DNA from 3 places in the Rahnella sp. PD12R genome. Region 2 is predicted to be linked to each of the others. Evidence: predicted binding sites of a transcription regulator. Region 2 holds the regulator's gene; each other region holds the start of a gene.
What was found. The regulator LexA, encoded in region 2, represses DNA repair genes until DNA is damaged. The targets are predictions, from matches to a motif close to TNCTGTATGTACATACAGNA.
Positions count from the first base shown of each region.

Region 1 (9,912 bases), on a different contig from region 2:
TAAATTCGCCGTCGCCGGTGTGTACGACACAACTAATGCGCGAAGGTTCACCTAACGCGCGCGGATGTCCCGGGTATTCCAGTACTGACAGCCCGTTAATTTGCCCGACCACTTCACCTTCGGTTTCGATGCGGATCTGGCCCAGCTCAATTTCATCCTGCATGCGCTCCTGAAGATAACTCTCGCGCCACGCACGTGCGCTGGACGCGGCTTCCAGTGCTTTGGCGCTCAGCAGCTCATCTTCATTATAGAGGGCAGCTTCACTGAGTTGCGTGTTCAGCCAGACCGGATCGAGCGTCAGACTGCCCTGATCGGTGCTCTGGCGGATTGCCAGCTTAAAGAATTCAGGCCATGCATCGGCAGCAAGGCGGGGAATTTCCAGCTCATCGGCCAGCGTGTTGACATATCCGCACCAGGTTTCCATATCGCTTTCTTCTGTCAGCGGCAGGTCAGCTTCGAATTCGCCATAAATGGCAGAATCCATCAGCTCCGGTTCCATGTCACTCAGATCGCCCAAAGATAGGCGGTCGCCAACCAGAATCAGACGGAGATCCAGTGGCATGGGGGGAATGGTAACCGGTAAAGGTTTGGTTTCATCCGGGGAAACCCAGTGATACATGCCTTCGGTGATCATCTGTTTCAGGCGAAGCCACATCAGCGGTTGAGCGATGAGTGTGCGGATAGACAGCACCAGAACACCGCCATTAACCTGATGAACCAGACCAGGTTCGAGCTGGATGAGATCTTTATGCACACGAACACAGCCAAACAGCTGCTCCGGCTCAAGCCACTCGCGATACTGGCAGGTGAACTTCGCGGCAAAGGCATCTTCCGCTGATTTTGCCGCGAGCAGGGTGACCTTACTGCCTTCGATATGATAGCGGTTGCCAGTCACTTCACTGGGTTCAGGCAGCAGATCGTTAACCGCCTGAGCAATGCGTGACAGATACTCACGGTTTTCCTGCGCCTTAAGCGTCATAAAGCGAGGGCGGGAGCGGGGATGACAAAACAGCGTTAAACCATTTTCCAGCCGGGGCTGTGTTCCAGCGAAATCGACAGGGGCTAACTGGGCTGCCGTTGCAAATATTGCCTCATAAGGCGCGGAGTCAGGCAGTAAAAGCTGCCAGTCAAGTCGGTTATTGGTCAATGTGTTAGCTGTTTTCTATAAAAAGGGAAAGAGCGATTATACAAGAATAAATCCGGCTGCATACAATGAGAGTCGCGACTGAACATGGCTTAGTGCACATTGCTGACCAGGTGCGCAAAAAATGGGCAATATATGCAGGTTTATTTGGGGTGAAAATTGAAATAAAGCTGTTATGCTTAGTAAAGTTACGGGGTCACCGAAGAGTTCACGATGAAATATCAGCAACTGGAAAATCTTGAAAGCGGTTGGAAATGGAAGTACCTGGTGAAGAAACACCGGGAAGGTGAGCGGATCACCCGTCATCTGGAAAACAGTGCCGCACAGGAATCCGTGAACCAACTTCTCAGTCTGGAAAATGAGCCAGTGAAGGTCACGGACTGGATTGTGAATAACATGAATCCGGCGCTGGAAAACCGGCTTAAACAAACTATCCGTGCACGCAGAAAACGTCATTTTAATGCTGAGCATCAACATACCCGTAAGAAATCCATCGATTTAGAATTCCTCGTCTGGCAGCGGCTGGCAGGCCTTGCACAGCGTCGTGGTGCAACGTTATCTGACACCATCATTCAACTGCTTGAAGACGCAGAACGAAAAGAGAAATACGCCAACCAGATGTCTTCGCTCAAAGAAGACTTACAGCAAATCCTCGGTAAACAAGATCTCTGAGCCTTTTTGTATATCGGGTTGAAAGCCTTCTCCTGTTGTATTCGAACGCTGAATTCAAAGCATAAAAAAACCCCGCCGAAGCGGGGTTTTTAATATCTGTCGTTAAAGCTAAAGCGTGTTATTAAGCCTGTGGCTGAGTAACAGTATCTTTGTAGCCTTTAACTTCGATTTCTACACGACGGTCTGGTGCCAGGCAGTCGATCAGAGCAGCACGGCCTTTAACGGAGTCACAGGTAGAACCAGTAACTGGGTTAGATTTACCTTGACCTTGTGCAGAGATTTTGTTCGCAGGGATACCTTTAGATACCAGGTAATCCACTACGCTCTGTGCACGTTGCTCAGACAGTTTCTGGTTGTATTGTTCTGAACCGATACGGTCGGTGTAACCCAGAACGATAACTGAACCGTCTTTAGGATCGATTGAACTCAACTGGCTGTACAGCTGATCCAGAGCCTGTTGGCCTTCTGGTTTCAGAGTTGCTTTGTTGAAGTTGAACAGAACGTCAGACTTCAGAGTGAATTTCTTAGTTTCCACAACTGGAGCTGGAGCTGGAGCTGGTGCAACAACTGGTGCTGCAACATCATCCTGACCGAAACGGTAAGAAACACCTACAGACAGCATGCCGTTGTCTGGACGTGCGCCAACAGTCTGCGCGTCGCCGATGTTATTAACCCACTGGTAATCCAGACGGGTAGCCCAGTTTTTGGTCACTGCGTATTCAACACCAACAGCTGCCAGTGGAGAAACACCGGTGTCGTGATCGCTTACGCGCTCACCAGTACCACCGAAGTTACCTTTGGAGTCTGCACGCCAAACCATACCACCCAGACGGGTGTACAAGTCCAGATCGTCAGTCAGTGGGTAGCTCAGTTTAGCAGCCAGCTGAACGCCTTGTGCTTTGAACGCGCCGTTGTTTACGCTGCCTTTGTAAGGCATACGGCCAAGCCAGTCATATCCCATTTCAAAGCCCAGGTATTGGTTCGCTTGGTAACCCAAGAACGCACCTGCACCCAGTTGGCTATCGTGGGTAGGGCCGTTGCCGATACCTTCGTAAGCATTTGCGAAACCAGTGTCATGGTATTGGGACCAGCCCAATTTACCACCGGTATACCAGGTGTTATCTTTAGGGGCGGCTTGCGCTACGGTAGCGAAACCTGCCAGTGCCACTGCTAATGCGATAGCTGTCTTTTTCATTTTGCGCCTCGTTATCATCCAAATAGGCAATTGAGCTTTAAGCTTTAAGCCCTTGGTTAAAATCCTTACGCCAAGATTCTTGCTTCAATTAAGAACTTGCCACTTTACGTTGGCATTATAGAGCAACCTTGGCGTTGTAAAGTCTACAACGTGGCGCGAAACTTACAAGCTTGAAGTGTTAACACCGTGGAAAAAAAGGGAAAAACGTACACATTTCTTAACGGCTTTGACTAATTGTTGACAAAAACTGGAGATAATCTGAGGCCGGAATACCCATTTTTACTGGGTTTGAGGCCGGTTTCAGCACAAATCACTAAGTTCCGTACTATTTTCGTAGGAACATTCCTATTTTGAACTAATGGTACACAGAAGAGTGAATTTTTACGGTGGAGTGATGTCCACTAGCTGAATTCTGTTCATTTGTTGGCTTCATAATGAACCCGTAGGACCCTCCCTGACGTGCTGCAATTTGCAGTCTTTCTCTTTCTGAATCATTCAAATCGGGTAACCACCCAAGCACAACACTGTAATTCCCCGTGAGCAACGCTTTTTCCATTGCATCAACTGTCGACATAGCGGTGATCTGATTTACCTGCACCATTTTATCGACCGGCAAACCCGATTGGGATAACCAGTGGCGGCTCAGTTTCTGCTGAGGCGTGAGCCACAACAGCCAGCGGGATTGCATACCCAAATGCTGAAGCAATGGCAGAAGTAACTGCGCTAATGCTGGCTGACTCGCACTATAAACGAACTCCGTGATCAGACCATTATTCAAGGACGCAGACGAATTTACCTGTGTGTGAGCGACGGGCAAAGCAGACTGACTAAAATGATGATTTGTAAGATGTTGAGTGCGCATAGTGATATACCCCAGTAGGTTACTGTATGAATGTACAGTACTCTGGCGATGAGCAAAGATCAACCCAATTTTTTCCAAGACATCTCGCAAATTTTGAAGGGAAAATACTCCAGCTGCATTTTATGTTTGTTGCCTATCTCCACATTGCGTATTTTGCTTTTAGCTGTACAGGTAAGTTACATGGGATATATGGAATGAACATGAAAAGGATAACGCAATGATAAATCAATCAAAAAAAAGAGTGCTGGAGTGTCTGGAAATTTTTGCTTCTCTGGGGGATGTGCGTGCCCGAACCCAGTTTGGCGGCTTCAGTTTATCTGCCAATGGAGCCATGTTTGCACTGGTTTCAGACGGCGATTTATATCTGCGAGCCAGTGCTGAAACGGAAGCACATTTTTGTCGGAAGAAAATGGAAAGATTGATTTATCGTAAGCGCGGGATGGATGTGAAGTTACGTTATTTTAAGGTGAATCCTTCGCAGTGGGAAGATTCAGACGTTGTGCGAAAGCTGGGCAAATATTCACTTAAAGGAATGCTGCGTGAAATCGAATTGCGCAAAAATAATGAAGCCGGGCGGCTTAAGGATTTACCGAATCTTTCTCTGGCTCTGGAGCGGTTGCTCTGGCAGGTGGGGATAGCAAATTCGGGCGATCTGCGTACGCAAGGCGCGTGTAAGACCTACCTGAAACTCTGCGCGATGAAAAAGAAGAGTCTGGGTATTAACTTGTTAATGGCGCTGGAGGGCGCCATTTTGGGATATCATGAGGCCGCTTTGCCGGTGGCTTCCAGAGAAATACTGACTCAATGGTTTAACCACCAGCAAGAACAACCATCCGACACAATGCATTAAGTTTTACCGGATCCGTACGGGCTGTCAGTCATGGCTCTGAACGGGCAGAATTTTACTGTTAAGACTGGTGAGCTCTGGAAGATGGGCCACCAGCAATCCGATTTGCTGCAAGACAAGTTGTTCCTTACTGTCTGAATCTGTCGTCCGCATCTGGATCCTTGCCGTCAGTTGCTCGAGGGCTTTTTGTATCCGCCCGGCTTCAGAAGGCAAATGGTGCAATGCGCCGTCAACACAGCAGACCGCGTCATCAAGCAGTCTCAGGGTTTCGGTATCACTGAGTTTTTCACGATGCGCCCCCAGCGCTGAAATATAGCTCAGCATGGTGTGATTCAGGCACAACAAGCGAAACGCCGCTTCCAGTGTGGCAGGATCGTTATTTTTCTCCGAACTCATATTCGAAACCACCGACGCCAGTTCAGCATCGCAGTTATGTGCGTCACGGCGAGCCAGACGGTAATCCAGACTGTTATCTTTGCCCTGATGGTATTGCACTAATATCGCATCCAGATACCGGCAGTTTGCGTCGAACGTTTTGCTGATGACTCTATCAATCTGCCTGAATTTCCAGTCCGGCCAGATGAACGTCACGGCGGCCCACGCAATTGCACAGCCAATCAGCGTATCGATGATTCGGGGTATCGCAATCTCAAAACCTTCGCCCAGCAAGTTGAAGCACAGCAACACCAGCAGGGTGATGAACATCGTTGCCTGCGCGTATTGCACGGTGCGGAAGGCAAAGAACAATAATCCGCTGATCACAATCAGGATCATTTGCCCTTCAACCGACGGTACGAAGTACAAAATCGGAATGCCGATCGCAATCCCGGCCAGTGTCCCGATGATCCTTAACGCCAGCCTGCGGCGGGTCGCGCTGTAGTTCGGCTGACAGACAAACAGGCTGGTCAGCAAAATCCAGTAACCGTGGTTCAGGCCGCTGACCTGTATGAATACGTAGCCGATAAACAGCACCACCGACATGCGCACCGCATGACGAAACAGGACGGACTGTGGCGTGAAATGCCTGGAAATGCGCAGCCAGATATCATCCAGCCCGGTGAGCTTATCGTCGACGAACGGACTTTTTCCTGTCTGATTTTCCGGTAATGATTGCTCTGATTCGATATTCGCCAGTTGCGCGTCAATCGCGTGCAAATTTCTCAGAAGATGGCGCAGTGCCTGGAGCATTTCCTTGTGTTCGCCCTGAGACTCCAGTCGTTTCAGCGCTTCTTCAAGGCGGGAAAACGCCCGCTCGAACTGGCTGTTATGCGTATATTGCTGGCGATACAGGATGCACTGGGAAAGCTGCAAACAGGCGCGGGCCTGCATACTCATCAGACGCTGGAAACGGAAAAGGATATCGCTGTGATGAAACTGCTCGCTGAGTTTGAGGTATTTCACATGTGACGAACTGGCGCGCTCATGAATATCCTGCACCACAAAATAATAGTGCAGGGTCCGGCGCGTACCTTTCTGTCCGCGGTCGCCTTTCAGGCGGGTTTGCAATGTATTTTTGGTCTGATTCAGCGTAGAAACCAGCTGGCCGTTAGCCATGGCCAGTTCCACCAGCTGCTGATTATTGTCTTCCTGATCAGGGTCAAAAAGCGTCGCTTTAGCTTCCAGATAAGCCGCGAGCTGTGTGAAACAGCGGGAAATCTGATCCTGAAGCGGCCGGATAGGGAAAATAATATGCCCGGCCAGCGTCAGCAGGTTATACCAGATGGCGCCGGCGAGCAGGATCAGAGGCTGCTGATACCAGATGTGATACATACTGGTGCCGAGCATCGTATAGATTGCTATGAGCAACGCACCGAACGCAATAGTGGCGTAACGTTGTCCAAGCGCGCCCAGCAGGATAAAACCGCAGGTTGAAATCATCAGCCCGGGCGCGAATAACCAGGGGTAGGGAAACAGCAGTTCGATAGACGCCGAAGCGATAAAAAAGCAGACCAGAGTGATGAGCAAATTGCGTAAGCGGCCTGCCAGACGATCGTCCAGATCGGCCAGCGCAGCCGCCACCACACCGAGCGTCAGAGGAATGGTCAGCGTTATCTGACCCAGCCACCAGGGCATTGCGGCGGCACCCGCCAGCGCAATGAAAATCCTGATGTGGTAAAGCACATTGCTGTTATAGGCATAACGCCTCAAACCCGGTGCAATAGAAAGCACGGAAAAACCCCACGGTTAACTTCAAAAATGAAAAATCAGCGAATGCGTCCGTTTTTTAGCTGACGGCTGGCATTGGCTTCACGAACCTGTTTTGCCAGTTCGACGGAGACCACTCTTCGTCCTACCGGCCAGAGTGCGATGGCGGCGATTTTAAAGTTCGCGATGCCCACCGGAATACCGATAATGCTGATACATTGAGCGATGCCAGCCAAAATGTGTGACAAGCATAACCACCAGCCGAAAAAAATAAACCAGAAGATATTCAACAGGGTTCCGCCACCGGACATCAGCGCGCTGCGTTTTTCCGGGTACAATTCGTCAACATGCACCGCTTCGTTGCCAAAAGGCATCAGTGAAAGACGGGTGATTTCCCAGCAAGAGCGGGTCAGCGGCAATGTGAATATCAGCACAATGCTCACCAGCGTAGCGAATAACCAGGCGAGGGTGGTGAAGAAACCGCCTAAAACGAAGTTAAGAATATTGAGTACAGTGCGCATATCGACTCTTCCCGAAGATATTAATAAGTTGAAAAATTTCAGGTTAACTAAAAAGAAACACCGTCTTATTCTACCCTGTTTTGGAATGTGGATCGCCTCTGCAAATCAAAGGTAAACTCTTAAAACGACTTGCATGTAAAATAAGAAATATTACTTTTCCGTCAGGAATTAAAGAGAAAAAACGGTGTGATGATATGGAATTGAAATCGACCTCTTTCGGGAAACATCTGGCGCAGCATCCCTATAACCGGGTGCGTCTGCTTAATGCAGGCGTAGAAGTCAGCGGCGACAAACATCACTACCTGATCCCTTTTAATCAGCTTATCCAGATCCGCTGTAAACGCGGCATTGTCTGGGGCGAGCTTGAATTTGAATTGCCCGAGGCAAAAGTTGTCCGCCTGCACGGCACTGAGTGGCAGGAAACGCAGCGTTTTTATCAGCACCTTCTCAAAATCTGGCAGGCCTGGAGTGAGGAGATGAGTGGCGTCAGCGCGGGCGTTCTGCACGGGCAAATTGAAAAAATTACGCACATTGAAGAACAGGATAAGTGGTTTAAAAGCGCCGATCTGGCTGACGTCCAGAAAGACATCACCGGGGCATTTTCCGCCATTCCTGTCCCCGTCGGGCGTCTCAATGATTTCGATAATTGCCGCGAAGATTATCACACCTGCTTACGCTGGCTTGAGCAGGGAAAACGCAGCGTCGATAAACGCAATCTGGCCTGGACTGACCGGGTGATTGCGGAAAATCAGGACTTCTTTGATACCGTCGAAGTTTCTCCGCTAAACGAAAGTCAGTGTCGCGCGGTGGTGAATGGCGAAGATGCGGTTCTGGTGCTGGCCGGTGCTGGCAGCGGTAAAACCTCGGTGCTGGTGGCGCGCGCAGGCTGGTTGCTGCGCCGTCAGGAAGCGGTACCGGAGCAAATTCTGTTGCTGGCGTTTGGACGTCAGGCTGCGGATGAAATGAACACGCGTATAAAAGAACGTCTGCATACCGACGGGATCAAAGCCAAAACGTTCCACGCGCTGGCTTTGCAGATTATTCAGGAAGGCAGCAAGAAAGCGCCAAAAATCAGCAAACTGGAAACTGATGCAAAAGCGCACCGCAGCTTGCTTATCAAAACCTGGCAGGAACAATGCGCTGGCAAAAAAGTGCAGGCCAGCGGCTGGCGGCAGTGGATGACCGATGAGCTTGAATGGGATGTGCCGGAAGGGGATTACTGGAAAAATAAATCGCTGGCCGAACGTCTGGGCAGCCGTCTTGAACGCTGGCTGAGTCTGATGCGCACGCACGGCGGAAGCCAGGCCGAAATGATTGAGAGCGCACACGAAGACGTGAAAGACCTGTTTTCTAAGCGCATCCGCCTTATGGCTCCGTTACTGAAAGCCTGGAAAACGGCGCTGAAAGAAGAGGGCGCGGTGGATTTTTCCGGGCTAATTCATCAGGCTGTGAACATTCTGGAGAAAGGCCGCTTTGTCAGCCCGTGGAAACACATTCTCGTCGATGAATTTCAGGACATCTCCCCGCAGCGCGCGCTGTTGTTGTCGGCATTGCGCAAGCTGAATAAACGCACCAGCCTGTTTGCGGTGGGCGATGACTGGCAGGCGATTTACCGTTTCAGCGGTGCAGAGCTTTCCCTGACCACCGCTTTTGCAACACACTTTGGCGAAGGGGCCCAGTGCGCGCTCGATACCACTTACCGGTTCAACGACCGCATCGGTGAAATCGCCAATAAATTTGTTCAGCAGAATCCTTATCAGCTAAAAAAACCGCTGAACAGCCTGACGAAGGGCAATAAGAAAAACGTGGTGATCTTGCCGGACGAACAGCTGGAAAAGCTGCTGGATAAGCTCAGTGGCTATGTCACTGCCGATGAAAAAATTCTGGTGCTGGCGCGTTATCATCATTTACGGCCACAGATTCTGGAAAAGGCCGTTACCCGCTGGCCTAAGCTGAATCTTGAATTTATGACGATCCACGCCAGTAAAGGTCAGCAGGCGGAATACGTCATTATTGTCGGGCTGCATGAAGGCAACGACGGCTTCCCGGCACCGGCGCGTGAATCGGTGCTGGAGCAGGTCTTATTACCGGAACCTGAAAACTTCATGGATGCCGAGGAACGGCGGTTGCTGTATGTGGCGATGACCCGCGCGAAGCATCAGGTCTGGTTAATGCAGGATAAAGCACGTCCTTCCATTTTTGTGGAGCAGCTGGAAGATATCGGCGTTCCGGTGCAAAGAAAACCCTGATAACAAAACGCCCGGTCAATGCCGGGCGTTTTGTTAATGAAAGCATGACAAATACGCAGTTGCGCGTATCACTCTTTCAGGCGTGCCCATAAATAACGCTGATAATCTGGGATAGTAATATCCACTTCTGACTGGAAGAGCGGAGAGGCAATCAGGAAATCCGCCGTTGCCACATTGGTGGCGACCGGAATATTCCACACGGTTGCCAGACGCAGCAGGGCCTTCACGTCCGGGTCGTGAGGAACGGCATTGAGCGGATCCCACAGGAAAATCAGCA
Region 1 is NZ_JAHTMS010000002.1:527,168-537,079, reverse strand. It holds gene KWG64_RS06585 (Lon protease family protein) at 1-1,147, opposite strand, end outside; gene matP (macrodomain Ter protein MatP) at 1,358-1,816, shown strand; gene ompA (porin OmpA) at 1,938-3,011, opposite strand; gene sulA (SOS-induced cell division inhibitor SulA) at 3,367-3,873, opposite strand; gene KWG64_RS06565 (TfoX/Sxy family DNA transformation protein) at 4,091-4,723, shown strand; gene yccS (YccS family putative transporter) at 4,748-6,889, opposite strand; gene KWG64_RS06555 (YccF domain-containing protein) at 6,925-7,386, opposite strand; gene helD (DNA helicase IV) at 7,581-9,635, shown strand; gene KWG64_RS06545 (methylglyoxal synthase) at 9,704-9,912, opposite strand, start outside.
Region 1: the regulator LexA is predicted to act here: its motif matches at 3,894-3,913, upstream of sulA (SOS-induced cell division inhibitor SulA).

Region 2 (9,912 bases):
ACTCTGTGGTATTCTGCGGGTATTCATAACAAAAGTGGGATGTAGATCACATGGCAGGATCAAAACGTGCGACGATGGTTTCCGTCATCATGCAGCGAATTTTGAACGTTTTCTTATTGGGGCTGGCAGTCATTCTGATGATCTTTATCGGGCGTGAAACCTACCATCTGGCAATGGTTTTGTTCGTTAATAACGATCAGTCTTCATCGTATCTGCTGATAGAGGGTATCGTGATTTACTTCCTCTATTTCGAATTTATTGCGCTGATCATTAAGTACTTTTCGTCGGGATATCACTTCCCGCTGCGTTACTTTATTTATATCGGCATCACGGCGATTATCCGCCTGATTATCGTCGACCATAAAAGTCCTTACGACACGCTGGTTTACGCCTGCGCCATCCTTGTCCTTGTCGTGACACTTTACCTCGCCAACGGCGAACGTCTGCGCCGCGAATAAATGAGGCGATTACTGCCTTGCATTCATGCGTTAGAATGCGAGGCAGATAATTAATTGGAGGTATGAATACCTCCATGATGGAGCCGTTGATGTCTGATTCCCATTCCCCTGAACAACTCCCGATCCATTGGTTTCAAGATCCGAATGACGTGCCGGCGGATGTTGCTGACTGGCTGATGGAAATGGGATCCATGACCCGCCGGTTTGAAAAGCAGGGTGTTACCGTCACCGTGAAACCGAAAAATGAATGTTTTGTGCGTCGTGATGAGCTGGGTGAAAGCGAAGCGCAGCAGCTGCCGGAAAGTGCCCGTTATTGGGTTCGCGAAGTGATCCTGTTTGGCGATGCCGAACCCTGGCTGCTCGGACGCACCGTGATCCCGGAAGAAACGCTGACCGGGCCGGATCTGGCGCTGGTTGATTTGGGCACGGTGCCGCTGGGTCGGTATCTGTTTAGCGGCAACAATCTGACCCGTGATTACATCCATCTGGGACAATTAAATACTGAGCAGGGCAGTTTATGGGCGCGTCGCTCACGGCTTTGTCTGTCGGATAAGCCCCTGCTTCTGACAGAAATTTTTCTGCCGGACTCGCCGGTTCACCGCCCTGAGGGCAAAGTGGGCCAGGCATGAGTCAAACTAATCCACAAGGAGAACAGAGAGTGTCAGGAAGTATGACTCAGGGCACCTGGCGGGATTACTGCCGCCTGATGCGCATTGATAAGCCGATAGGTTCTTTGCTGCTGTTGTGGCCGACGCTTTGGGCGTTGTGGCTGGCCGGTGAGGGAACGCCTTCTGCCAAAATTTTGCTGGTCTTCGTGCTGGGCGTTTTCTTCATGCGCGCGGCGGGTTGTGTGGTGAATGACTACGCGGACCGTAAATTCGACGGACACGTAAAGCGCACCGCCAACCGTCCGCTTCCAAGCGGTGCGATCACCGGGAAACAGGCAAAAATCTTGTTTGTCGGTCTGGTGCTGGTGTCCTTTCTGCTGGTTCTGACGCTGAACCGGATGACCATTTTGCTGTCCCTCGCGGGGCTGGCGCTGGCATGGGTTTACCCGTTCATTAAGCGGGTCAGCAACCTGCCGCAGTTTGTGCTGGGCGCGGCGTTTGGCTGGGCAATTCCGATGGGGTACGCCGCCGTCAGCGGGACGTTGCCTTTGAGCTGCTGGCTGATGTTCATCGCGAACATTTGCTGGACGGTGGCTTACGACACGCAATACGCGATGGTCGATCGTGATGATGATTTAAAGATTGGCGTGAAATCCACGGCGATTTTATTTGGTCGCTTTGACACGCTGATTATCGGCCTGTTGCAGCTGGCAACGCTGGTTCTGATGGGCATTATCGGACACCTTTCTCAGCTTGGCGCGCCGTTCTGGTGGTCATTAGTGCTGGCCGCTGCGCTGTTTGTTCACCAGCAAAAGCTGATTGCCAAACGTGAGCGTGATGCCTGCTTCCTGGCTTTTCGCCAGAATAACTACGTCGGGCTGGTGCTGTTCCTTGGCATCCTGATGAGTTTATCTGCTTTCAGCTTCTGAGCCTTTCAGGCAATAAAAAACGCCCGGTCTTTTTATAAGCCCGGGCGTTTTGCTTTATGGCGTTACCGCAATGATTTTAACGTCAATCAGTGGTCGGTATCGCGCACGTCCATCTTCGGCTCAGCCGGAGGTTCGGTCGCCTGAGGCAGCTCAGAAGGCATACCGGCGCTTTCGATGGTGAGTTTAATATCCGGCGTCATCAGGTCGCTGAGCATGTTGTAAATCTCACGCGTCTGTTCCTGAATCGCATCGCCGCTGTCGCTGATATACCCTTCAGCGCGCAGTGTGCCGACCAGCGTGGAAAACACCGCTTTGTCGAAGAATTCAGGGGCATTAATGCCGTGCAGCACGGATAAACGCTGCGCCATAATCCGGCTCTCTTTTTCCAGCGCACCGCGGTTGATGCTTGGATTATTGGTGAGCAGGGAGAACGTAATCGCGTAGCGTTGCAGCGTTTCGCGGACACCCGCCGCCAGCAGTTGCAGCGTGCGGATACGCGCCGGGTTCAGCGTCAGCTCGTCGTCTTCCAGATGAATGATCTGCTGACGGGCCAGTTCCAGCGTCAGAATATCCAGCACGTGCGGAAGTTCCGATTTATCGAAATGCATAAACAGTTCAGCTTTCAGCATCGGATAAATCAGTTCGACCTGACGCAGCAATTCAGCACGACTCACATGGCGGTGGTGCATCACGATGCTTGAAATCAGCGACGGCAGGACCAGCATATGGTGGATGTTGTTGCGGTAATACGTCATCAGCACCGCTTGTTCGCGCGGCAGAACGATGATGTCGCCGATATTGTCTTTCTCGACCTGGAACTTATTCATGTTCAGGGCGTGATCGAGCAACTGGTCGGCAGTCAGATCCGGCACCGTCGAATCGGCGTTATACGGCACGTTGCGCAGCAATTGCAGATAACAATCAATCTGCTCAGTCAGTTGTTCGCGGGTCAGTGAACGCTGACGCGATGCCAGCAGCGCGGTACAACACAGGTTCATGGCGTTTGCCGCCGCTGAGTTGTTGATGCGCACCATAATCTGTTCTGCCAGATCCTGAACCGTTGGCGTCAGCCAGCTCGGACGTTGCGCTTCGATAGGATCGATCGCTTCACGCCAGGTTGGTACGTTCTGGTTCAGATACGTGGTCAGATGCAACGGTTCACCAAAGTTCACATAACCCTGGCCGAGGTTACGCAGTTTGCGTAAACCATTGAGCATCTGGGTCAGACTTTCTTTCTCTTTGGTCGCACCGCGCAATTCTTTCGCGTAGGTGCCCACTTCCATGACGTGTTCGTAACCGATGTAAATCGGCACTAACGTAATCGGACGTGAACCGCCGCGCAGCATGGCCTGAATAGTCATCGCCAGCGTGCCGGTTTTCGGCTCCAGCAAACGCCCGGTACGCGAACGGCCACCTTCCACGAAATATTCCACGGAATAACCACGGCTGAACAGCTCGCCGAGATACTCACGGAATACCGTCGAATATAGCTTGTTGCCTTTGAACGTACGGCGGATGAAGAACGCACCCAGACGGCGGAAAATCGGGCCAGCGGGCCAGAAATTCAGGTTGATACCGGCCGCAATGTGCGGAGGAACCAGCCCCTGATGATAAAGCACGTAGGACAGTAACAGATAATCCATGTGGCTGCGGTGGCAGGGCACATAAACGATTTCCTGCCCGTCCAGCGCCAGCTGACGCACACGTTCCGCATTATTGACGTTGATGCCTTTATACAGGCGGTTCCACGTCCAGCTCAGCACGCGATCAGAAAGGCGCACGGCTTCATACGAGAAGTTAGCCGCAATCTCTTCCATCAGCGCGATGGCGTTTTGCTGGGCTTTTTCGTGTGAAATCTTCTTACTGCGCGCTTCATCTTCAATGGCTTTTTCGATGGCCTTGGACGCCAGCAGCTTATTGAATAAATCCTGTCGCGCTGGCAAACGCGGGCCAACTGCCGCCAGACGCTGGCGGGAGAAGTGCATACGCGCAACACGTGCCAGTTTCTGGGCGATGGTTTTGTCGGTTCCATGCTCGGTCGCCATATAACGCAGCGAAACGGTATTGGAAAAACGGACAAAACTGTCGCGGCCCAGCCACAGCACGGCGAAGAATTTCTGGATCCCGTTCAGCACGCGCAGATGCGGCGTATCGTGGCCTTCGCGGCCTGGCGCACGGCCAAACATGACCGACACGGGCAGCATCTGAATGTCTAAATCCGGGTTATTACGGTGCAAATCCAGGTAATCGTGGAACAGCTTTACCGATTCCTGCTTTGGCGTGTAATAAGAGAAAACGCGCGGGCCTTCGGCAATAAACACATGGCTCGGCAGCAGCGTTCCGTCGATTTCCAGCGGAATAAGGGGATCAGGCAGATTTTGCGCCAGACACTGCGCGCGCAATGTCAGCAAATCGGCTTTGGAGTTATAAGGCAATACGTACAGAATTGGCCGGGTCGGGTCTAAGTGCAACTCGGTAACCGGATCTGAAGGTATGACCTTGCTCTTTACCAGCAATGAGAGTGGTAAATTCAATAATGTGTAATAAAGTCTACGCCAACCTGACATAAAAACGTGAAGCCTCTTGTTAGCAATTTCGCCGCAAGGATACCAGAAAGCTCAGACGAGATCTGTGGTGATGAGATACCATTAAACCGCTAAAATGCGCAAAACCCGCAGGACAATATTTCAAGGATCAGTAACAGAATGGCGAACCAAGTCACTGGATTTACCCGCATCTATAAAGCCGCAGGCTATTCCTGGAAAGGCCTGAAGGCCGCATGGCAAAATGAAGCCGCTTTTCGGCAGGAGGCCAGCGTTGCTATCCCGCTAATTTTATTATCTTTCTGGCTGGATGTAAGCAGTATAGAACGTATCCTGCTGATTGGCTCCGTCGTGCTGGTGTGTGTGACTGAACTGCTTAACAGCGCCATTGAATCCGCGATTGACCGCATCGGGCCTGAGTTTCACGTCCTGTCTGGACGAGCGAAAGATATTGGCTCCGCCGCTGTACTTCTGACCATCATATTGGCGATTTTTGTCTGGGTCAGCATCTTTTGGCCGCGATGGTTCTGATTTGGAATCTGCATTCCAGGAATTGTCGTTATGCCCTGTTTTTATTCAATCTTAGGTTTTCATTGACCGTTTAGCTGTATATACTCACAGCTAGACTGTATAAACAACCAGGGGGCGGAATGAAAGCTTTAACGACCAGACAACAAGAGGTCTACGACCTTATTCGCGATCATATCTCCACCACCGGTATGCCACCGACCCGCGCAGAGATTGCATCCCGTCTGGGGTTCCGTTCCCCGAACGCGGCGGAAGAACACCTTAAAGCGCTGGCGCGTAAAGGCGTTATCGAGATCGTTTCCGGTGCTTCGCGCGGTATTCGTCTGCTGATGGAAGAAGAAGAAGGTTTACCGCTGATTGGCCGCGTTGCCGCCGGTGAACCGCTGCTGGCTCAGCAGCACATCGAAGGACATTACCAGGTCGATCCGGCCATGTTTAAACCGAGTGCGGATTTCCTGCTGCGTGTCAGCGGGATGTCGATGCGTGATATCGGTATTCTGGATGGCGACCTGCTGGCAGTACATAAAACGCAGGACGTCCGTAACGGGCAAGTTGTCGTTGCGCGTATTGATGATGAAGTCACGGTCAAACGCCTGAAGAAACAGGGCAGTGTTGTTCAGCTGTTGCCTGAAAACAGCGAATTCCAGCCGATTGTGGTTGATTTGCGTGAACAGAATTTCAGCATTGAAGGTCTGGCGGTTGGCGTTATCCGCAACGGCGACTGGATCTAATCTGCGCTTAAGCTTTACGTTACAGGTGCGTTGGCCGCCTCTGACGCGCCTGTAAAATCACTATCTCATCGCCCCGTTTTGGGGCGATGTTGTTTTAAGCATTGCTCAAAAACTCTTTCGATAAAATCCTCTTTCTTACGTGTTATCCGCTGCGTTGCCTGTTCAGAGCAAATGTCGTATTCGCTTCCTCTATGCCCTGAATTACCGGCCTTTTTCAGTCAGACAGATTTCAATTCCACGTTATTTCCTGCTTTGGATTAATCCTAATAGTGGTTTTTATCCCTGTTTTGGGAAGACGAATCCGCATTCTCTACTAAGCTTAGAAGTGTTAAGGACGGGCTGCCAACAAACGTGCAGCTCCACAACCCAAGGTAACAGGAGATATTTATTATGAATAAGGACCAAGCCGACGGTAACTGGAAGCAGTTCAAAGGGAAAGTGAAAGAACAGTGGGGTAAGCTGACTGATGATGACCTGACAGTCGTTGAAGGTAAACGTGATCAGCTGGTAGGTAAGATTCAGGAGCGTTATGGCTATCAGAAGGATCAGGCCGAGAAAGAGCTCAAGGATTGGGAATCGAAAAACAAATATCACTGGTAACACGCGACTCCCCCTCGCGTATCAGTGACGTATCCTGAGTCATTGCTGCTCCTACCCGGAACACTTTCAGGATACGGGTACAAGGATGTACCCAACCTTCAATATCTTCCTTCTACACCTTAAATTATCCGTTATGCTGCGTTAAAACCCTTCCGCTTTAAGCCTTTTGAAATCCATCAAAAACACCTGATATATCAACGTTTTTTAACCACAATGCTGTGGTCGTGTTCGCAATGATCGTGACTGTCGCAGGTTTCAACAACTTTGCATTCGGCACATAAGCCATGCGCTTCAACGACTGAATGACGCAACTCAAAGCCGGATTCAAGCGCCAGTTTCGCCAGACGTTCTTCAATACCGTCTGTGGTTTTTTCCGTGACCAGCCCGCAGCGGTCACAGATAAACAGTGCAGAAGTGTGGCTCGGTTCTTCGAAATGATGGCAAAGCACATAGCTGTTAGCTGATTCAACCCGATGAATAAACCCTTGTTCCAGCAGGAAATCCAGCGCCCGGTAAACCGTTGGCGGTTTGGCCTGCGGTTCGCTGACGCGCAGCAGATCCAGCAAATCATAGGCGCTGATCGCACCGGGTTGTTGCGCCATCAGTCGCAAAACTTCCAGCCGCTGCGGTGTAAGACGAACATTGCGCTGCTGGCAAAGTTCTTCAGCTTGTGAAAGTAATTTTTCCGGATTATTCAGGGTCATAGCAACATTCTCTGAGCGCAGATTGGGATAAATAGGCCACATCATGCAGCCATTCTTAATTTTATCATGCTTCAGCCAGATCGACGAATTATGCGCCGCTCAGTTGTGAGGTTGCACGGGGGCAAAGCCGCTAAACCGGGCAAGATGCCGAATCTTTGTTCTGTGGTATAATCAGCGATTAACTTCCCTCTGGCCGCCGTGCCGGAGGGAGCGCCACGAACCCCTCAGCGAATGTCAGGCCGATGTCAGAAACTCAACACGCAATGCCCCAAAACGCCATGTCCACAACCCCGCCATATTCCGCTCAGCGTTTTTCCGTTGCGCCGATGCTTGACTGGACCGACCGTCACTGTCGCCATTTCCATCGCCTGATGACCGGCCAGACGTTGCTGTATACCGAAATGGTCACTACCGGCGCGATTATTCATGGCAAAGGCGATTATCTGGGCTTTGGCAATGAAGAACATCCGGTGTCTTTGCAGCTGGGCGGCAGCAATCCGGCCGATCTGGCGCACTGCGCGAAGCTGGCAGAAGAACGCGGCTATGACGAGATCAACCTGAACGTCGGTTGCCCGTCAGATCGCGTGCAGAACGGTATGTTCGGTGCCTGCCTGATGGGGCAGGCGTCGCTGGTGGCGGATTGCATTAAAGCGATGCGCGATGTGGTGTCGATTCCGGTCACCGTCAAAACCCGCATCGGGATTGACGATCAGGACAGCTACGAATTCCTCTGCGATTTCATCCGTCAGGTGTCTGAAAACGGCGGCTGCGATACCTTTATCATTCATGCCCGTAAAGCCTGGCTTTCCGGCCTGAGCCCGAAAGAAAACCGTGAGATCCCGCCGCTGGATTACCCGCGTGTTTATCAGCTCAAGCGTGATTTCTCTCATCTGACGATGGCAATTAACGGCGGCATTAAAACGCTGGAAGAAGCCAAAACGCATCTGCAACACATGGACGGCGTGATGGTAGGCCGCGAAGCCTATCAGAATCCGGGCATGTTGCTGAGCGTGGATCAGGCACTGTTCGGCTCTCAGGAACCGGTGAAAACCGGGCCGGAGATCATCCGCGCGCTGTATCCTTACATCGAAGCCGAGCTGAGCAAAGGCACTTATCTGGGCCACATCACCCGCCATATTCTGGGTCTGTTCCAGGGCGTGCCGGGTGCGCGTCAGTTCCGCCGTCATCTCAGCGAAAACGCACACAAAGCGGGCGCGGGCATTGACGTCGTTGAACAGGCGCTCTCGATGGTCAGCCAGCCGCAGGAAGCGCCGGTTCAGGCGTAAGCGTCTTCAAAATCGACGTGAGTAAATTCACTACCAGTTAGTCAGATTCACTATTTTTTCGCAGGCCGTTTGCGCCTGCGAAAAAATTTCCCCTGTTAAATCAGTTAATTATTTCCCCCTGTCACTCTGGCACACTTCTTGTAATAGCTTCATCGTGTTTTGACATTACGTCTTACTGCACACTGGCTTATTAAGGAGCACCCGATGCTGGAAATTCTCTTCGTGCTTGGTTTTTTCTTTATGCTGATGCTGACCGGCATTTCCCTGCTGGGCATGGTGGCGGCGCTGATCGTGGCATTTGGTCTGATGATGTTGGGCGGCTTCTTTGTGATTGTTATTAAAATGTTGCCGTGGCTAATTTTAGCGGTCGCTGCCGTCTGGATTTACCGGACATTTATCCGGCCTGACGAACCAAAATATCGCCGTCGCCGCCTGCCATAAAAGAGCCGGACGATGAGCGGTTTTCATAACTTCATGAAATAGAAAAAGTTGATGGCGGCGTTTTGAGCACAAAAAAATGTAAACGTTACATCTATAACTTTTACTTATGTGCTAGCGATCACAAGCTGGATCAGAATGTGCGGTCGAAATGCATAAATCATATTTTTTAACATGGGTGACTGTTAGGATGGAATTCATACGTGGTCAGCAGGCCGCAAACTGAATTCATCAAGTCCGGTGAGGCACACAATAGTCACACAAGTGACACCGCCCTCCGGATTTACCCGGCAGTACCCTACAGCAGTACCCGTCTGAACTCAGAGGTCGTCTGTATCAGGCAGTAAAAAAGGCTTCCATCCGGAAGCCTTTTTTGCATTAGCTTCCCCGTCGTCCTTGACGCCACAGCTGCGTTAGCCGCACTCAACAACCCGAATCACTTACCGGAGTAAGCTCATCGGGATTCTCTCGTTTGCTGCCTTGCTGTAACGCCAATGACTTTGGGGATCGTTTGGCAGATATGCCTGTTAATTACTTGCCCGGGATCAGCAGGCTTGAGCCTTGTGTGATGCGGCTTTCCAGCGTTTCGTGGGCGCGTTTAGCTTCGGAGAGCGGGAATTTCTGCGCGTCGCTGACGTCGACTTTTATCGCGCCGCTGGCGATAAGTGAAAACAGCTCGCCGCTGGCTTGCGCCAGTTCTTCGCGATTGGTTACGTAGCCATTAAGCGAAGGGCGCGTGACGAACAGCGAACCTTTCTGATTCAGGATCGCCAGATCCACACCTTTCACCGGCCCGGACGCATTCCCAAAGCTCACCAGCAAACCGCGGCGCTTCAGGCTGTTCAGGGATTTTTCGAAGGTGTCTTTGCCAACCGAATCGTAAACCACCCCGACTTTTTCGCCGTTGGTCAGTTCGGCCACGCGGGTGGCGATATCTTCTTTCTGATAGTTAATCGTCGCCCAGGCACCGGCTTCTTTGGCGCGGGCGGCTTTTTCATCAGAACCAACAGTCCCGATCAGTTTCACACCCAGCGCCTTTGCCCACTGGCTGGCAATCAGCCCGACACCGCCTGCGGCAGCGTGGAAC
Region 2 is NZ_JAHTMS010000004.1:115,990-125,901, forward strand. It holds gene psiE (phosphate-starvation-inducible protein PsiE) at 51-458, shown strand; gene ubiC (chorismate lyase) at 548-1,087, shown strand; gene ubiA (4-hydroxybenzoate octaprenyltransferase) at 1,117-1,995, shown strand; gene plsB (glycerol-3-phosphate 1-O-acyltransferase PlsB) at 2,082-4,562, opposite strand; gene KWG64_RS09855 (diacylglycerol kinase) at 4,701-5,069, shown strand; gene lexA (transcriptional repressor LexA) at 5,189-5,797, shown strand; gene KWG64_RS09865 (CsbD family protein) at 6,188-6,397, shown strand; gene zur (zinc uptake transcriptional repressor Zur) at 6,592-7,101, opposite strand; gene dusA (tRNA dihydrouridine(20/20a) synthase DusA) at 7,344-8,387, shown strand; gene pspG (envelope stress response protein PspG) at 8,592-8,828, shown strand; gene KWG64_RS09885 (quinone oxidoreductase) at 9,357-9,912, opposite strand, start outside.

Region 3 (9,912 bases), on a different contig from region 2:
CGCACCTTCACCCGGCTGATATTCGAATTCAATCTTGTTTTCGGTCAGTGCTGCGGCCAGGTCATCTTCCGCCTTAGTCCACATTTCGTCAGTACCAATGCGCTTCTCAGGACGGGTGGACAGTTTCACCACAATCTTTTCGAAACCAAAAGTGCTGTACATGTCGTAAACCATGCGGATACAGCTGTTCACTTCGTCGCGAACCTGCTCTTCAGTACAGAAGATGTGGGCGTCGTCCTGAGTGAAACCACGAACACGCATCAGGCCGTGCAATGCACCAGACGGCTCGTTACGGTGGCAGCTGCCGAACTCGGCCATACGCAATGGCAAATCACGGTAGGATTTCAGACCCTGGTTGAAGATCTGAACATGCCCCGGGCAGTTCATCGGTTTGATGCAATATTCACGGTTTTCAGAAGAAGTAGTGAACATCGCTTCTTTGTAGTTTTCCCAGTGACCGGTTTTTTCCCACAGTACGCGATCCATCATGAACGGACCTTTGACTTCCTGATAGTCGTAAGACTTCAGTTTCATACGTACGAAGGCTTCCAGCTCACGGAAAATAGTCCAGCCATCGTTGTGCCAGAACACCATGCCCGGCGCTTCTTCCTGCATGTGATACAGGTCGAGTTGTTTACCGATTTTACGGTGATCGCGCTTGCCGGCTTCTTCCAGACGCTGAATGTAGGCATTCAGTTGCTTTTTATCTGCCCAGGCAGTGCCGTAGATACGTTGCAGCATTTTGTTATCGCTGTTGCCACGCCAGTATGCACCGGAAGTTTTCTGCAGTTTGAAATGGTGGCAGAAACGCATATTCGGTACGTGCGGACCACGGCACATATCCACGTATTCTTCATGATGATACAGGCCCGGACGATCGTCATGGCTGATGTTTTCATCCAGAATCGCGACTTTGTATTCTTCACCACGGCTTGCAAAGGTATCGCGCGCTTCCTGCCAGCTGACTTTCTTTTTAATAACGTCGTAATTCTTTTCAGCCAGTTCGTGCATACGCTTTTCAAGCAGTTCGATGTCTTCCTGAGTGAGCGTGCGATCTAAATCGACGTCATAATAGAAGCCATTATCGATAACCGGGCCGATAGCCATTTTGGTATCTGGCCACAATTGCTTGATGGCATGACCCAAAAGGTGCGCACAGGAGTGACGCAAAATTTCAAGACCGGCTTCGTCTTTAGCGGTGATGATCGCCAGTTGTGCGTCGGTTTCAATCAGATCGGTTGCATCAACCAGTTCGCCGTTAACGCGACCAGCGATACAGGCTTTCGCCAGACCAGGACCGATATCGAGAGCAACATCAAGAGGTGAAACGGGGCGATCAAAAACGCGCTGGCTTCCGTCAGGAAGAGTAATGACAGGCATGTTAATTCCTTAATCTACAGTGGTGCCCCACACGACAGAGCACATCTAGAAAAATATTTGAGTTTAATTTCATGTAGTTATTCACGCTATTCAGCTTTACTTTGCCAAATATAGGCACCCTGGAATACATCACGTAATTGTATCGGGATGCGACGTGAAAACAGACAGCGAGTTTACCACCCGTAAAGTGCGAATTTCCAGCAACCTGTGTTGCTTAAGATGGATATTTTTCGTGTAATCCCCTCCGGACACGCTAAGGTAAACACAAACGCTTTTCAAAAGGGAAATTTATGTCAGAAGTCAGCCTGTTATTTCAGGCCATCGGATTGGGTTTAGTGGTGATTCTTCCGCTGGCGAATCCGTTAACCACCGTTGCCCTCTTACTTGGGCTATCCGGAAACATGACAGCGCAGGAGCGAAATCAGCAGTCGCTGATGGCCTCGGTGTACGTTTTCATCATCATGATGGTCGCCTACTACGCCGGACAACTGGTGATGAATACCTTCGGGATTTCAATTCCCGGCTTGCGTATTGCGGGTGGCCTGATTGTCACATTTATCGGTTTCCGAATGCTTTTCCCTCAGCCACACGTTGAAGAGAAGGTGCTGATGGAAAACAAAACCGAGGAGATGAAACGGCAGGATTCACCGAATATCGCGTTTGTGCCGCTGGCGATGCCAAGCACCGCGGGCCCGGGTACTATTGCGATGATTATCAGCAGCGCATCAACCATCAGGGAAGGTTCAGATTTTCCTCACTGGGTAATTTTAGTCGCGCCGGTGCTGATTTTCTTTCTGGTCAGCCTGATTTTATGGCTCACATTGCGCAGTGCGGGCGGAATTATGCGTCTGGTTGGGAAAAGCGGGATTGAAGCAATTTCACGGCTGATGGGATTCTTACTGGTCTGTATGGGCGTGCAGTTTGTGATTAACGGCGTGACTGAAATTATTTCTCATTTTCCGCCAGCAGCCTGATTCGCTACTGGCGGAAAACGAAATTTAACGCATCGCCAGATAGGCGCTGTTCACTTTCCACAGATAACGCGGAGCCTGTGGCGCCGGATGTTTCTGCTGCACATGCTGATAAAACTCTTGCGGGGACATCTGATTAATTTTCGCAATTGCGTATGTTTTATCTTTCGCGAAAGTTCTCAGTAAAGCCCCTGCCCCGTTAACGTAGGCCACCGTCGTTGCATAACGACGGGTTTCCGGGTTACTGATCCCCGCCAGTTGCTGCTGGAGAATACTCAGATACGCCGTGCCCAAGTCGATATTCATTGCAGGGTCTTTCAGTTCATGAGCGCTGGGCTGCCCGTAACGTCCTTTCATCCGGTAGGCATCGCGTCCTGCCGTTGAGGCCTTTAGCTGCATTAACCCAATCGCATTCGATTTACTGACAACGGTTGGGTTATATCCAGATTCAACCTGAATGATTGCTTTAACAAGTGTTTCGTCGACGCCGTAAGTATTTGCCGCCTGATGAATAACATCACCATAAGGCCCCGGATGCATTAATGAAGTTTCGCTTTGTATGGGTGGCGATGGATTCAAAAAATGCGTGGTTTTAACCGGTGTTTCTTTAGCGCAACCCGCCAGTAAAAGCGCGGCCATCAAATAAAGAATTTTTGGTTTCACGTTTTCTCTCTCGCGACTGGGACGAGGGCTAGCATATACATCTTCTTCCCACACCTGAATATATTTTTAGTCTATTATTATTATTGTTTTGTTAAACAAGGGGGTTAGACACATGTCGATAAGACAATTCTGCATATAAAACCTCTTTAACGTCACATATTCTGAAATTAACAGATTCATTGATTACACTCTCAGTTCAGCCACGTCGCAATTCGCATAAATTAACAGCATCATCTGATTCAGCCGTGCGCGGGATCGGGTTTTTGAACCACAAAAAACGCTAACTTAATGAATTATCGGGCCAGTCAGAAGGGGTGATACCATGTGGCAAGCCGTCAATCGTTTGTTGAGTGAACACCTGGGCAGTGCTGAAATCCGCGAACGTGTTGAACTGCCGGGAGGAGAAATTCACCCGGCCTGGCGGTTGAGCTACGGTGACAGGGATGTATTCGTGAAGTGCAATGCGCGCGAAATGCTCCCTATTTTCGCGGCTGAAGCCGATCAGCTCGCCCTGCTTGCCCGTAGTCAGACGGTTCGCGTGCCTGAGGTTTATGGTGTTGGCAGCGATCGTGACTACAGTTTCCTGCTGCTGGAATATATCCCGCAAAAGCCTCTGGATGCCCATAACGCCTACATTTTAGGGCAGCAACTTGCCGCGTTACATCAGTGGAGCGAGCAACTGCAATTCGGTCTTGATTTCGATAATGAGCTGGCGACCCTGCCGCAACCCAACAGCTGGCAGCGGCGCTGGGCGACATTCTTTGCCGAACAGCGTATCGGCTGGCAGTTGCAACTGGCGGCGGAAAAAGGAATGACGTTCGGCAATATCGAAGATATCACTGCAATGGTTCATGCCCGCTTACAGAACCACCAGCCTCAGCCTTCTTTACTCCACGGCGATTTATGGCCGCACAACTGTGGCCTTTCCGAACACGGCCCGGTCATTTTCGATCCCGCCTGTTACTGGGGCGACAGGGAATGCGATCTGGCGATGCTTCCGCTGTATCCTAATGTTCCGCCACAATTATATGACGGTTATCAGAGCAAAACGCCGCTTCCGGATGACTTCATTTCCAGGCAACCCATCTACCAGTTATATTACCTGCTAAATCGCAGTAATTTATTCGGAGGGCAGCATCTCGTCGTTGCCCAGCGCGCTATCGAAAGACTTCTCCACGACGACATTAATTAGCCTGGTAAATGTTTTTATGTATAAACAAATAAGGCCTGAATAATGAAAATATTCAGGCCTTATTTATGAGAAAGATAAGTCAGATGTTACAAAAAGTAATGTCAGATCAACCTGCAATTAAACCTAATAATTTCAAAACGAAATAGGCAACGACTGCAATAACGATGGGCAAGATATAGAGCGGGAAATACTGCACCAGGATTGTATGTCTCGGGATGACAATCCGTTCTTCAATTTGTGGTCGTGTACGCCCTTCCGCGCCTTTCGCCTGTTCGAGGATCAGCTGATCCTGAATGCCTTCACGGATATGTTTCACCTGACGGGACATTCTTGCGCCGGATGCCTGTAACGCCAGACCGACAAAAATCAGCCAGTAGATAATAAAGAACACGATGTTGGCGGTGGTCACGCCCTGCCCCAGAGCGGGAACGGGGGAGTTGTACCAGAAAACGTTAAGAAACGAGGTGTTGAACTTCACCATATCAACCATCACGTGGACGAAATCCAGCATAACGGCATTGATGCCCTGCTCAGTTTTAGTGTGTTCGTTAATAAAATTAAGCAATGAAATCAGTGTTGAAAGCAGCGCAGGGATAAAAATAATCCATCCTGCAATCCGTTTAATCACTGCCACGCGTCCGGCTTGTTGGTACGTCATGAATTCCCCTTGTTAGGACACCTAAAGCAACACGTAAGTTTACCCACAGAAAGTATTTTGCGCCCAATGTTTTAATCAGTTACTGGCGATGCCTGCCTGAAACAGCGCTTATGACGGTTTTCCTGACCGTTCCTCTATCGGATTTCACCCTCAGAACCGGCGGTGTTAGAGTAAAGCGTCAATTCACTTTTACGGAGTCCGCTTTCATGACTTATGTTCGCCCTGTTAATGCAGCAATTTTCGATATGGATGGTCTGTTAATTGATTCTGAACCACTTTGGGTTCAGGCAGAACTGGACGTTTTCGGTAGCCTGGGCGTCGATATTACCCAGCGACATTTACTGCCGGATACGCTGGGGTTGCGCGTCGATCAGGTGGTCAGAATGTGGTATCAAACGCTGCCATGGCAGGGGCCGACGCAGGACGAAGTGTCTAAAATGATCATCGCGCGCACCATTGAACTGGTGGAACAAACGCGCCCTTTGCTGCCGGGCGTGAACCAGGCACTTGAGCTGTGTCGTGACAGCGGGCTGAAGATTGGCCTCGCGTCAGCTTCTCCTTTATTTATGCTCAGGGCGGTTCTTGAGATGTTCAACCTGCAATCCTATTTTCAGGTGATCACTTCGGCAGAAAACCTGCCTTACAGTAAACCGCACCCCGAAGTTTATCTGCTCGCCGCCGGAGAATTGCAAGTTGATCCTCTTAACTGCGTCACGCTCGAAGATTCCTTCAACGGGATGATTGCCACGAAAGCCGCACGCATGCGCTCGATTGTTGTTCCCGCCAGTGAGTATCGCGAAGATCCGCGTTGGGCGCTGGCCGACACCAGGCTCGCGACCCTTGAAGCTTTAGTGCCTGCACATATCCTCTGAGACGTCTTCCCTGGTAAGCCGGCGCAAAGCAACCCGCTTCTGCGCCGTTCCCTGCTTCAGCCTGACTTCGCATTTTCCCTGCCACATTTCCCCGAACAGCGTTTAATTTCGCGAACCTTGAACTGCCTCATAAAATAAATAAAACGTTATTTCATTTTTATTGAATTAACATGCCAATGAACCTATGCTGCGTTTAACAAGGACGAGCCGGGAGCTCTCCTGCTTCTGTACGCTGTCACTGCCACGCAACGGTCAGACTCGCCCGGCACGTCCTCCTTTATTGCAATCCTATGAGAGGCACCGACATGCAAGTTCGTCAAAGCATTCACAGCGACCACGCCAAAACGCTGGATACCGCAGAATTACGCCGCGAATTCCTCATTGAGAAAATCTTCGAGAAAAACGCCTACACCATGACCTACAGCCATATCGACCGCATTATCGTCGGCGGCGTGATGCCAGTAGAAAAGTCAGTTTCTGTAGGCGACGAAGTTGGTAAACAACTCGGCGTGAGCTATTTCCTCGAACGCCGCGAGCTGGGCGTGATCAACATCGGTGGGCCGGGGCTCATTGTGGTTGACGGAACAACTTATGAGATTGGTCATGAAGAAGCGTTGTACGTCGGCAAAGGCGCGAAGCACGTTGAATTCAGCAGCGTTGATGCCGTAAAACCCGCCAAGTTCTACTACAACAGCGCCCCTGCGCACACGACGTTCCCCAACAAAAAAATCACGCTCGCCGAAGCGTCTCCTCAAACTATTGGCGATGCGGCCACCAGCAATCGCCGCACAATCAATAAATTTATCGTCCCTGACGTTTTAGAAACCTGCCAGCTGACGATGGGATTGACGAAACTCGAAGAAGGCAGCCTGTGGAACACCATGCCTTGCCATACCCACGAGCGCCGAATGGAAGTGTATTTCTACTTCAATATGGAAGAAGAAACCGCCGTGTTTCACATGATGGGGCAGCCACAGGAAACGCGTCATTTACTCGTTCATAACGAACAGGCCGTCATTTCGCCGAGCTGGTCAATTCATTCCGGTGTAGGCACGAAAAACTATACCTTCATCTGGGGAATGGTCGGCGAAAACCAGGTATTTGACGACATGGATCACGTCAAAGTCAGCGAACTGCGTTAACCCTTGTGCTCTGCTGCACGGCGGCGGAGCAAATCATCCTTTAATGGCGAACGTGCCGTGCAAAAGAGACTTTAAATATGATCCTCAATGCATTTGAGTTAAGCGGCAAAGTCGCAATCGTGACCGGTTGTAACACCGGGCTGGGCCAGGGTATGGCGCTGGGGCTGGCACAAGCCGGTTGCGATATCGTAGGTATTAACGTTTCGGCGCCAAACGAAACAGCCGAAAAAATCACGGCGACCGGCCGCCGTTTCCTCGATCTTCGCGCTGACCTGAGCAGCATTACGGGCATTCCCGAACTCATCGAAAAAGCGGTCAGCGAGCTTGGTCATATCGATATTCTGGTGAACAACGCCGGTATCATTCGCCGGGAAGATGCTATCGAGTTCAGCGAGAAGAACTGGGACGACGTGATGAACGTGAACAGCAAGACGCTATTCTTCATGTCTCAGGCTGTGGCTAAACAGTTCATTAAACAGGGTACCGGCGGCAAGATTATTAACATTGCTTCCATGCTTTCCTATCAGGGCGGCATTCGCGTTCCTTCTTATACGGCATCAAAAAGTGCCGTCATGGGCATCACCCGGCTGATGGCGAATGAATGGGCGAAACACAACGTCAATGTTAACGCCATTGCACCGGGCTATATGGCTACCAACAACACTGAACAACTTCGTGCAGATGAAGATCGCAGCAAAGAAATTCTTGATCGCATCCCCGCTGGACGCTGGGGTTCGCCTGAAGATGTCATGGGCCCCGTGGTTTTTCTGGCGTCGAAAGCCTCGGATTACGTTAACGGTTATACAATTGCCGTTGATGGCGGATGGCTGGCGCGATAATAGCCCAATAAGTGACAGCAAAAAGGCGTATTTTTTATACGCCTTTTTCTTTTTTATCATATCGTTGACAATTAGTTACAGGGTGTCCCTTCCAAGATTGTGACAGTTTCACTTATACTGGATAAAATAACAGTTATCCAGTTCGGACGCGTCATGACGGCGGAAGGCCATCTCATTTTTTCAATTGCCTGTGCAGTATTTGCGAAAAAGGCACAGCTTTCTCCGGAACTGGCGCACGGTGACTGGTGGCATATTATTCCGGGGTCACTGCTGACGTGCCTGCTGCCCGACATTGACCACCCAAAATCCCTGATTGGCCAGCGCCTGAAATGGATTTCCGCTCCGATCGCGCGGGCTTTCGGGCACCGCGGATTTACGCACAGCCTGCTTGCCGTCGCCGGAGGAATTTTTCTTCTGCGCACCCATTTCCCTCACGACTGGGTGATACCCATCGATGCCTTTCACGCCATGATTATCGGCTATCTGAGCCATATTCTGGCTGATATGCTGACGCCTGCCGGTGTTCCTTTATTGTGGCCCTGCCGCTGGCGTTTCCGTCTGCCCATCATTAACAGCCAAAAAGGCAATCAGCTGGAGCGAACATTGTGCCTGATGCTGGTCGGGCTCACCCTTTTCTGGCCGGACTGGACGCCCATTATTGGTGCAATTAATCCCGATATTTTTAACCATATTCTAAAACTCTTCATCTGAGCAGCACAAAAACCCGGCTATCTGGCGTAATTTAATACGAATAGAGCAGAAAAGTTATAACGCATTCCTTTTGGATATAAATGATCGGGCACCCAACTGATATTCTTCACCCCAATGCTATGGGATGGTGCAATCCCTTCCGGGAACACCCGTTTTAAAAAATTATAAGTTTGGAGTCTGGTATGAATTTTCCGCTCGTGATTAACGTAGTGGTTTTCGTTGCCCTCCTTTTGCTGCTGGCGCAAACCCGTCATAAGCAATGGAGTCTGGCAAAAAAAGTTTTAGCAGGTCTGGCACTCGGTGTGGTATTCGGTCTGGCACTGCAACTGATTTATGGTTCCGACGATCCGGTTCTTAAAACGTCAATTACCTGGTTCAATATTGTCGGCAACGGCTACGTTCAGCTGCTGCAAATGATTGTGATGCCGCTGGTCTTCGTGTCAATTCTGAGCGCAGTGGCGAAATTACATAATGCCTCTTCGCTGGGTAAAATCAGCTTCCTGACTATCGGCACTCTGCTGCTGACAACGCTTATCGCCTCTCTGGTGGGGATTTTCGTTACCGGTCTGTTCGGCCTGACTGCAGACGGCCTGGTACAGGGGACGCAGGAAACCGCGCGCCTAACCGCTATCCAGTCCAACTATGTGGGCAAAGTCGCTGACCTGAGCGTTCCTCAGCTGATTCTTTCCTTTATTCCTAAAAACCCGTTTGCCGATCTGACCGGTGCAAGTCCGACGTCCATCATCAGCGTGGTGATTTTCGCGGCCTTCGTTGGCGTTGCGGCACTTCAGCTGGTTAAAGATGATGCAGAGAAAGGCCCGCGCGTTCTGGCATTCATCGATACCCTGCAAGCCTGGGTGATGAAACTGGTTCGTCTGGTCATGAAACTGACCCCGTACGGTGTTCTGGCACTGATGACCAAAGTGGTTGCCGGTTCTAACATTCAGGACATCATCAAACTGGGCAGCTTCGTGGTGGCGTCTTACCTCGGTCTGGCCATCATGTTCGTGATTCACGCTGTGCTGTTGTCTTTCACCGGCGTTAACCCGGCGAAATTCTTCCGTAAAGTCTGGCCGGTGCTGACCTTCGCGTTCACCAGCCGTTCCAGCGCCGCCACTATCCCGCTGAGCGTTGAAGCACAAACTCGTCGTCTGGGGATCCCTGAATCGATTGCCAGCTTCGCAGCATCCTTTGGCGCCACTATCGGCCAGAATGGCTGTGCCGGTTTGTATCCGACAATGCTGGCCGTCATGGTTGCGCCAACCGTGGGCATCAACCCGTTTGATCCGGTCTGGATTGCCACGCTGGTCGGGATTGTCACCCTGAGCTCCGCCGGTGTTGCCGGTGTGGGCGGCGGCGCGACTTTCGCAGCACTTATCGTGTTACCGGCGATGGGCCTGCCGGTTACCCTGGTTGCGTTGCTGATCTCCGTCGAACCGCTGATTGATATGGGCCGTACTGCCCTGAACGTAAGTGGTTCTATG
Region 3 is NZ_JAHTMS010000027.1:6,123-16,034, forward strand. It holds gene thrS (threonine--tRNA ligase) at 1-1,380, opposite strand, end outside; gene KWG64_RS25370 (MarC family NAAT transporter) at 1,671-2,354, shown strand; gene KWG64_RS25375 (transglycosylase SLT domain-containing protein) at 2,379-3,014, opposite strand; gene KWG64_RS25380 (fructosamine kinase family protein) at 3,337-4,206, shown strand; gene KWG64_RS25385 (YniB family protein) at 4,313-4,864, opposite strand; gene hxpB (hexitol phosphatase HxpB) at 5,071-5,736, shown strand; gene kduI (5-dehydro-4-deoxy-D-glucuronate isomerase) at 6,042-6,878, shown strand; gene kduD (2-dehydro-3-deoxy-D-gluconate 5-dehydrogenase KduD) at 6,956-7,717, shown strand; gene KWG64_RS25405 (metal-dependent hydrolase) at 7,871-8,428, shown strand; gene KWG64_RS25410 (L-cystine transporter) at 8,611-9,912, shown strand, end outside.
Region 3: the regulator LexA is predicted to act here: its motif matches at 7,833-7,852, upstream of KWG64_RS25405 (metal-dependent hydrolase).